3 regions of the Microbacterium sp. NPDC089321 genome follow, and region 2 is predicted to be linked to each of the others. Evidence: predicted binding sites of a transcription regulator. Region 2 holds the regulator's gene; each other region holds the start of a gene.

Region 1 (3,273 bases), on a different contig from region 2:
CGGATGCCGCGGCACCGATCATCGCGGTGACGCCCGCGCCCTGCAGCTTGGTGATCGAGGTCTCGTACGCCTTGGTGTCGGTGTCGCCCTCGTCTTCTGCGGTGAGCTCGATCTGGATGCCGGCGTCTGCCTCGTTGATCTCCTTGACGGCGAGGCCGACACCCGACTCCATGGGCGGGCCGAGGAAGGCGAGTGCGCCGGTCTGCGGCAGCAGCGAGCCCAGCTTGAGCGTGAGGTCGGCGGCGGGCTTCTTGCCGCCATCGCCGTCACCGGAGGGCTTCTCGGCGGGCGTGCTGCTGCAGCCCGCGATGATGAGTGCGGAGGCGCTGACCATCGCAGCCGCCGCGAAGATCCTCGCGGGACGCGAGCCCTTCATTGCGTTCATGTTGCTCCCTTGCGTAACTGAACGTGGATTTCCACTTCGGGTGCTCTCACCCTATTGGGTGATATGCCGCGCGTGGTATCGCTTCCATCTCGGTCGCCTAACGATCCGATCAGGGCGCAGAAGCGCCGGTCAGACCAGGTCGACGGGTGCGGTGATCGGCGAATCCGAGTGCGCTCGCCTGCTGTGCAGCATGAGGTCGGCGACGAACACGACGATCGCGATCCAGACGAGGATGAAGCCGATCCAGCGCTCGAAGGGCATGGGCTCTCCGAGAAGCGCCCAGCCCACGATGAACTGCATGACCGGGGTGATGAACTGCAGCAGCCCGACCAGGCTGAGGTCGATCCGCCTGGTGCCGGCGGCGAACAGCAGCAGCGGCACGGCGGTGGCGATGCCGGCCCCGGCGACGAGCACGGTGTGCAGCGGCGAGACCTGGCCGAAGGTGATGCCGTCGGTCTGCCCGACGATGATGAGCGTCACGACCGCGATCGGGATGAGCCAGAACGATTCGAGGGTGAGGCCGCTGGTGGCGTCGACCGCCGCCCCGATCTGCTTCTTGACCAGACCGTAGATGCCGAACGACGCCGTGAGGGTGAGCGCGATCCAGGGGAACTTCCCGTACGCCACGATGATCACGATCACGGCCAGCATGGCGATGCCGATCGCCACCCACTGCATCCGCCGAACGCGCTCGCGCAGCACGAAGACGCCGAGCAGAACGGTGAAGATCGGGTTGATGAAGTACCCGAGGCTCGTCTCGATCACGTGGCCGGTCAGGGTGCCGATGAGGAAGGTCTGCCAGTTGACGTAGATGAGCACGCCGGCGAGGGCGGTCCAGCCGAGCAGCCGGGGCTGACGCACGATCGCGATGAGGGCGGGCCAGCCGCGCATGACCGTGACCAGCAGCAGGCAGAACACGAACGAGAGCAGCACGCGCCAGGCCACGACCTCCCACGCCCCGGTCGGGACCAGCGCGAGGAAGTACAGCGGCAGCACGCCCCAGATCAGGTAGGCGCCGATCGTGTAGGCGATCCCGCCGTTTCTCGTGCTCACCGATTCAGCCTAGTGGCGACGCCGTCGCTCGAGACGCGTCGCGGGGGTACGGCAGAGGGCCCGGATGCCGTGGCATCCGGGCCCTCTGGGAGCTGTTGTCGACCTGCGTCAGCGGACGACGACGGCGAGCACGTCGCGAGCCGAGAGCACCAGGTACTCGTCAGCGCCGAACTTCACCTCGGTGCCGCCGTACTTGCTGTAGAGCACGCGGTCGCCCACGGCGACGTCGAGCGGAACGCGGTTGCCGTTGTCGTCGATGCGGCCGGGGCCCACTGCCACGACCTGGCCCTCCTGGGGCTTCTCCTTCGCGGTGTCGGGGATGACCAGACCGCTTGCGGTGGTCTGCTCTGCCTCGACCTGCTGGATGACGATGCGGTCCTCGAGCGGCTTGATGGAAACCGACACGGTGTACCTCTTCTTTCGTGCTTGAGATCAGAAGACTGTTAGCACTCTCGTGGTGAGGGTGCTAACTCCAGTGTATGCCGAGCGTTGGCACTCATGCAATGCGAGTGCCAGCCCGATCGCGGACCGTAGGCTCTTCCTGTGGAGATGTCTGAGCTGACCGCACTGCTCACGCGCGATGGTCTCGCGCTGCTCGACGAGGTGGGCGCCGTCGAGTCGTCCGCCGATGTCGCGCGCTCGGTGTCGCGGCTGCGCGCAGCCGGCCACTCCCCCGACCTCGTCTCGGCCGTCGTCGGACAGGCGCGTCTGCGGGTGAAGGCGCGAGCGAAGTTCGGCGAGTTCGCCGACCGGATGCTGTTCACCCGTGCCGGTCTCGAGCAGGCCACGCGCCTGAACGTCGCCACCCTGCACGCCGTGCGGCTGCGCCGCACGGGCATCACCCGCGTCTCGGACCTCGGCTGCGGCATCGGCGGCGACAGCCTCGCCTTCGCCGGCGCCGGACTGACGGTCGACGCGGTGGATGCCGATCAGGTGACCTCGGCGATCGCCGCCTACAACCTGGCCCCCTTCCCCGACGCGACCGTGCACCACGGAACCGCCGAGGCCTCCGTGCCGACCGACGGCGCCGTCTGGCTCGACCCCGCCCGCCGCACCGCGGGGCACAGCGAGACGACCCGCACCTCGCCTGCCGACTGGTCACCGTCGCTCGACTGGTGCTTCGAGGTCGCGCGCCGGCATCCGACCGGCATCAAGCTCGGGCCGGGGCTCGACCGCGACCTCATCCCCGAAGACGTCGAGGCGCAGTGGGTGAGCGCCGACGGCAGCGTGGTCGAGCTGGTGCTGTGGAGCGGCGAGCTGGCCCGCCCCGGCATCCGGCGCTCGGCGCTCGTGACGCAGGGCGGCGAGACGCACGAGATCACGGCCGCGGCGGACGCCGACGACGAGCCGGTGCGCGAGCTCGGCGCGTTCCTGCACGAACCAGACGGCGCCGTCATCCGCGCGCGCCTCATCGGCGAGGTCGCCCGCTCGCTCGAGGCCGGGATGGTCGACGAGCAGATCGCGTACCTCACGGGCGATGCGGCTCTGACATCGCCGTTCGTGCAGTCGTTCCGCGTGCGCGAGACCATGCCCGCGCACGTCAAGTCGATCAATCAGGCGCTGCGCAGGGCCGACATCGGCCGTCTCGAGATCAAGAAGCGCGGCATGGACATCGATCCGGCGGCGTTCCGCAAGAAGCTCGCTCTCAAGGGATCGACGGCGGCGACGCTGATCCTCACCCGCACGCCGGCCGGCCGGGTGGCGATCCTCGCCGATCGCGTCTGATCAGCCGCCGGTCTCGCCGGTCTTGTCGTCGACCCCGCAGTAGCCCGAGTCGACGTCGCAGACGATCGAATCCGGAGTGCGGATGATCGTCAGTCGCGGATCGACGTTCT
Region 2 (3,273 bases):
CGTTCGACATCGAGTGGCGCGAGGACACCGACGAGGTGTGGTTCACGGTTCGCGCGTTCGATGCCCCTGTCGCGCTGCTGTACCGCCTTCCCGGCATGGTGCGTCGCCGGCGCCGCGAGCTGTTCGCGCTGTACCTGCGCGCCATCTCGCCGCTGTATGCGACGCCGATCTGATGGCGGGTGCTCTTCCGCTGGGCGATCCTGCGCCCTCCGACGGCCGTCTTCCCGAAGACCTCGCGGTGGATGCTGCGACTCCCTTCTCCGCTTATCTGCACGTGCCGTTCTGCCGTGTGCGCTGCGGATACTGCGACTTCAACACGTATACGGCGACCGAGCTGCGCGGCGCGAAGCAGGACGAGTACGCCGACACGCTGATCCGCGAGATCGCACTCGCCCGCGACGTGCTCGACGAAGCCGGGGGCATCCGTCCGCTCGACACCGTGTTCTTCGGCGGAGGCACACCCACTCTGCTGCCCGCCGGTGATCTGGCGCGGATGCTCACCGCGGCGACGGCGGCCTTCGGCATCCGGGACGGCGCCGAGGTGACGGTCGAGGCCAACCCCGACACCGTCACGCCCGAGGTGGTGCGGACGCTGGTGGATGGCGGTGTGACCCGCCTCTCGATCGGCATGCAGTCGGTCGTGCCGCACGTGCTCGCCGCCCTCGACCGCACGCATCGTCCCGAGAACGTGCGCATGGCCGTCGATGCCGCTCGGGACGGCGGGCTCGACGTCAGCGTCGACCTCATCTACGGTGCACCGGGGGAGTCGCTGGCCGACTGGGAGCAGTCGCTCGACGCCGCGCTCGCCCTCGGACCCGATCACATCTCGGCCTATGCGCTGATCATCGAGGACGGCACCAAGCTCGCCAGGCAGATCCGTCGCGGCGAGGTCCCCGCACCCGATGACGATCTGCAGGCCGACATGTACGAAGCAGCCGATCAGCGGCTGGGCGCGGCCGGGTTCGACTGGTACGAGGTGAGCAACTGGGCGCGCGCCGACGGCCGCGACCACCGTTCGCGACACAACCTCGCATACTGGCGCGGATCGGACTGGTGGGGATTCGGACCGGGTGCGCACAGCCACGTCGCGGGTCTGCGGTGGTGGAACGTGAAGCATCCGGCCGCCTATGCTCAGCGGCTCGCACGGGGGGAGTCGCCCGCAGCCGGGCGAGAGCGGCCGGATCTCGAGGCCCGCACTCTCGAGCGGGTCCTGCTGCAGAGCCGGCTGGCGGAGGGACTGCCCATCGACGACATCGTCGAGAGTCGCCGTGACCGCGTCGCCGAGCTCATCTCCGACGGCCTCGCCGATGCGACCGCCGCGCTGCGAGAGCGCCGGGTGCGGCTGACGCTGCGCGGACGGCTGCTGGCCGATGCCGTCGTGCGCACGCTCACCGAGTGATCGCCGCGCCGCTCCGGCCACAGCTCCTCAGGGTAGGATTGGCACTCGGAACGTTCGAGTGCCAGCGGGAGGGATGATGGTCACACAGCGAGGACTGGAGGTCCTCCGCGCGATCGTGCAGGACTACGTCGCCACGCACGAGCCGGTCGGCAGCAAGTCGATCGTCGAGCGGCACGCGTTCGGCGTTTCGGCGGCGACCATCCGCAACGACATGGCCCAGCTCGAAGACGAAGAGCTCATCACGGCGCCGCACACCTCGTCCGGCCGGGTGCCGACCGACAAGGGCTACCGCGTCTTCGTCAACCACCTCGCTCAGCTGCGTCCGCTCTCGGCACCGCAGCGCACCGCCATCGAATCGTTCCTCGCTGCGCCCAGCGACCTCGACGACCTGATGGCGCGCACCGTGCGCGTGCTCACGCAGCTGACGGGCCAGGTCGCGCTCGCGCAGTACCCGTCGTTCGCGCGGGCGAGCATCACCCATGTCGAGCTCGTCGCCCTCGCGCCGAATCGCGTGCTCGTCGTGCTGGTCACCGACGCGGGCGGTGTGTCGCAGCGCATCTCGCCTCTGCCGATCGACATCGACGACGCCGATCTGGCTGTGCTGCGGGCGCAGCTGGCGGCGCTCGTCACCGGTCGCGCCGTGGGCGAGGCCGCCGAGCGCATCGCCTCGGCGATGGAGCCGAAGACGGGTGCGCGTCTGCAGCCCGCTCTCGGCGCTCTCGCCGCCGTGATCGCGGAGGAGCTGGCCGAGTTCCGGCAGGAGCGGCTGGTGATGGCAGGGGCGGCGACCCTCGCACGCCGTGAGCAGGACTTCCGCGGCAGCATCCATCCTCTGCTCGAGGCGATCGAGGAGCAGGTCACCCTTCTTCGGCTGATGAGCGAGATGGTGACCGACGAGCACGGGCTGGCCACGAGCATCGGCACCGAGAACGCGCCGTTCGGGCTCGGCGAGGCGTCGATCGTCGCGAGCAACTACGCCGCACCCGGCGGCACGGCGCGCGTCGGCGTGATGGGGCCGACCCGCATGGACTATCCGAGCAACCTCGCCGCAGCCCGGGCCGTGGCCCGCTACCTGTCACGGATGCTCGAAGAAGACGAGGCCGCCCGCTGATGCGGACGGCCGAACACACGAACGCACACGAAGAAAGGTGACCGTGGCGGATCACTACGAGGTCCTCGGGGTGTCGAGAGACGCTTCCCAGGACGAGATCAAGAAGGCGTACCGCAAGCTCGCTCGGCAGCTGCACCCGGACGTCAACCCGGGCGAAGACGCGTCAGAGCGGTTCAAGCTCGTTACGCACGCCTACGACGTGCTGAGCGACGAGGACTCGCGCCGCCGGTACGACATGGGCGGGGACCAGAACGGCGGCTTCGGAGGGTTCGGCGGCTTCGGCGACATCTTCGAGACGTTCTTCGGCGCGGCCGGGGGCGGACGCTCGGCGCGCCCTCGCTCGCGTCGTGAGCGGGGGCAGGATGCGCTGGTGCGCATCGACCTCGAGCTCGGCGACGTCGTGTTCGGCGTTCACCGCGACATCGAGGTCGACACTGCGGTGCTCTGCGAGACCTGCCAGGGCAGCTGCTGCCAGCCGGGAACATCGCCGGTCACCTGCGACGTCTGCGGCGGCAGCGGTCACGTGCAGCGCCAGGTGCGGAGCCTCCTCGGCAACGTGGTCACGACCCAGCCGTGCGGCAGCTGCGAGGGCTTCGGCACTGTCATCCCCAACCCGTGCGGTTCGTGCGCGGGTCAGGGCCGGGTTCGCTCGCGTCGCACCGTAGCGCTCGACATCCCCGCCGGCGTCGAGACCGGCCTGCGCCTCCAGCTTCCCGGATCGGGCGAGGTCGGCCGCGCCGGCGGTCCGAACGGCGACCTGTAC
Region 3 (3,273 bases), on a different contig from region 2:
GCGGCGCCGGCCTTGATGACGGCGACGCCGCCGGCCAGCTTCGCGAGGCGCTCCTGCAGCTTCTCGCGGTCGTAGTCGCTGTCGGTGTTCTCGATCTCACGACGGATCTGGGTGACGCGACCCTCGATGGCGGACTGCTCGCCCGCGCCCTCGACGATCGTGGTCTCGTCCTTGGTGACGATGACCTTGCGCGCACGGCCGAGCAGGTCGAGCGTGGTGTTCTCGAGCTTGAGGCCCACCTCTTCGGTGATGACCTGGCCGCCGGTCAGGATCGCGATGTCCTGCAGCTGAGCCTTGCGGCGGTCGCCGAAGCCAGGAGCCTTGACGGCGACCGACTTGAAGATGCCGCGGATCTTGTTGAGCACGAGCGTCGCGAGGGCCTCGCCCTCGACGTCCTCGGCGATGATGACGAGCTCCTTGCCGTCCTGGATCACCTTGTCGACGACGGGCAGCAGGTCCTTGATGTTGCCGATCTTCTGGTTGGCGATGAGGATGTACGGGTCCTCGAAGACGGCCTCCTGGCGCTCGGGGTCCGTGACGAAGTAGGGGTTCAGGTAGCCCTTGTCGAAGCGCATGCCCTCGGTGAGCTCGAGCTCGGTGCCGAAGGTCTGCGACTCCTCGACGGTGACGACGCCCTCCTTGCCGACCTTGTCGATCGCCTCGGCGATCAGCTCGCCGATGGCGGGGTCGGCGGCCGAGATCGACGCGGTGGCGGCGATCTGCTCCTTGGACTCGATCTCCTTGGCGCTGTTCAGCAGGTCCTCGGTGATGGCCGCGACGGCCTTCTCGATGCCGCGCTTGAGCGAGATGGGGTCGGCGCCGGCTGCGACGTTGCGCAGACCCTCGCGGACCAGTGCCTGAGCGAGGACGGTCGCGGTGGTGGTTCCGTCACCGGCGACGTCGTCGGTCTTCTTGGCGACCTCCTTGACGAGCTCCGCACCGATCTTCTCGTACGGGTCATCGAGCTCGATCTCCTTGGCGATCGACACACCGTCGTTCGTGATCGTGGGGGCTCCCCACTTCTTCTCGAGCACGACGTTGCGACCGCGCGGGCCGAGGGTCACCTTGACGGCGTCGGCCAGGATGTTCAGGCCGCGCTCGAGGCCGCGACGGGCCTCCTCATCGAAAGCGATGATCTTTGCCATGAGTCTTTCGTCCCTCCCGGACGTAGGCGATGGGGTGTTAGCACTCAGACTGTTCGAGTGCTAAACCCAGTCTGGCACTCGACCCATGAGAGTGCAAGCCGCCGGGACCGCGGAAGGGGCGCGCCCGGGGTCAGGGCGCAGGAGTCTCGGTGCTCTGCGTCCTCTCGACACGGTCGAGGCCGACCACGACCGTCAGCTGAGGCTCATCGGAGTCGTTCAGCGCAGCGTAGAAGTCGCTCTTCTGCACGTCGGCGCCGCCGAGAAGCTCGGCGAGCCCGAGCGCGGCTCCCTCATCATCGTCCGCGACATAGAAGACCGTGGTCTTCGAGAACTCCTGCGAGGACCCGTCGCTGCCGAACACGTCGTCCGTCGACCAGCCCTCGGCGAGCAGCGTCTCGCGCACCTCGGCGACGAGTCCCTCTTCGGGCGTCGCATTGAGGATCAGCACGCGGTACGACGTGTCGAGCTCTGCGACGACGCCGGGCTGAGTCTGCGCGGGTGTCGGCTCGTCGCCTCCGAACAGCGAGATGCGGTCCATCATCACGAGAGTCACGAAGATGCCGCACACGATCAGCACCAGGGCGACCGCGGCCGACCACAGCAGCACGACGAGGCCGTTCATGCCCGGCTGCTCGGCGCGGTGCGCGCCGACCCGCCCAGTGGCGCGCGGGACGTCATCGAATCGATCGCGGGGGGACTTCTGCACCCCTCGATGCTAGCGGGCGCCTCCCGTGAGTCCGCACGGAGCGCGCGGCGGCCGAGTGACTGCGACCGGTGCGGTCAGCCGACGAATCCGCGCATGCGCGCCGTGCGCTGCACCGCGCGCGCATCACGGAGGCGCCGCAGCCGGCGCACCAGCAGAGGGTCGAACTCCAGGGCGGCCTCGGTCTCGATCAGCCGTCCGAGCAGCTGGTAGTACCGGGCAGGGCTCATGCCCAGCTGCGCGCGAATGGTCTCCTCCTTCATGCCGCCGTGCCGCGGCCAGGCCGCCTCCAGCGTCAGGATCGCCTTATCGCGATCAGAGAGGTCACCGAGCATGTGCTCAGGCTACGCGGGGTCGGGCGAGACACCCGCGCGCCACTCCCACCACCGCCCCAACGGATCGGCATCCGCCACCACCTGTCCGTCGAGTGCGACGGCGAAGCCGCGGAAGGCGGCGGCGTCGACGGCCGGCCGCCACGCGTCGTGCAGCGCCGGCGGGTCGATGGTGATCCAGCGCGCATCGAACGCGCGGATGCGATCGATGAGCTCCAGCCGCCGCGCACGGGGCAGGTACACGAGCATCCCGGGGGTCGTGACGACGAGCGTGGCATCGGCCGGGGCGGCGGCGGCCATCGCATCCAGCTGCTCGATCGCATCCCCAGCACGCAGCAGCGGCGGGTCGGCGGCAGCGATCGCCATCGCCCCGGAGATCCGCTCGGCGCGCGCGTGCTCGCCGGGCCAGATCAGCGACTGCAGCCAGGTGCGGTCGCCGGGCGCACGCACATCGATCGGATCGAGATCGACGCCCGCGCGCCAGACGACCTCGGGCAGCCGAAGGGGTGGCAGCTCGCCCTGGACCGCGCTGGTGAGCAGGACCTGCGACGGCCCGTCGTGCGGGTCGAGACGCAGACGCGCGACGCCATCGGCGTCGTCCACCCGGAACGAGAACCGATCGGGGTACAGGCACAGCCCCGCCGCCGCACCGAGCTCGAGCAGCGCGATCGGGCCGTCGATCATGCTGAGTGCGGGCAGAAGAGCCGCGAGGCGAAGCGGCTCGTTGATCTGCACGCCACGCCGCGCGCACTCTTCGACCACTTCGCCCGCGTGCGCGAGCAGGAACGCCCGCCACTGCGGATATCCGGCGACCGGTGCGCCGAGCAGGCGCGAGACGGCGAACACCAGAGGCGGCTGGCGGTGCTGCGGAGTCAGCCGCTCGAGCATGCTCTGCACCTCGACGTCCGCGGCCACCCCCGCCGCCCACTCGGCGTACACGTCGCTGCGCCCTGGCGCCTCGTCGCGGGCGAAGCGGTCGTAGCGATCGGCGACAGCATCCGTCATCCGGCCATTCTCTCAGCGCGCCGGAAGGAGGCCGCTCGACGGCGCCCGTCGCCCGCTCAGGGGTGAGAATGGATGCATGGCTTACAGC

The links. The regulator HrcA, encoded in region 2, represses chaperone genes, less so after heat shock. The targets are predictions, from matches to a motif close to TTNGCACTCGNNNNNNNCGAGTGCNAA.
Region 1: groES (co-chaperone GroES) is a predicted target of HrcA. The motif match lies at 1,928-1,954, and genes of this name have one in related genera.
Region 3: groL (chaperonin GroEL) is a predicted target of HrcA. The motif match lies at 1,183-1,209, and genes of this name have one in related genera.

The regions. Positions count from the first base shown of each region.
Region 1 covers NZ_JBFBGX010000001.1:70,181-73,453, forward strand. The annotation lists gene AB0N59_RS00305 (ABC transporter substrate-binding protein) at 1-385, opposite strand, end outside; gene rarD (EamA family transporter RarD) at 515-1,438, opposite strand; gene groES (co-chaperone GroES) at 1,547-1,843, opposite strand; gene AB0N59_RS00320 (SAM-dependent methyltransferase) at 1,982-3,163, shown strand; gene AB0N59_RS00325 (hypothetical protein) at 3,164-3,273, opposite strand, start outside.
Region 2 covers NZ_JBFBGX010000002.1:940,228-943,500, reverse strand. The annotation lists gene AB0N59_RS12580 (DUF1990 family protein) at 1-173, shown strand, start outside; gene hemW (radical SAM family heme chaperone HemW) at 173-1,399, shown strand; gene hrcA (heat-inducible transcriptional repressor HrcA) at 1,476-2,510, shown strand; gene dnaJ (molecular chaperone DnaJ) at 2,554-3,273, shown strand, end outside.
Region 3 covers NZ_JBFBGX010000001.1:1,654,274-1,657,546, reverse strand. The annotation lists gene groL (chaperonin GroEL) at 1-1,145, opposite strand, end outside; gene AB0N59_RS07870 (LytR C-terminal domain-containing protein) at 1,276-1,851, opposite strand; gene AB0N59_RS07865 (DUF3263 domain-containing protein) at 1,926-2,183, opposite strand; gene AB0N59_RS07860 (DUF2332 domain-containing protein) at 2,193-3,185, opposite strand; gene msrB (peptide-methionine (R)-S-oxide reductase MsrB) at 3,262-3,273, shown strand, end outside.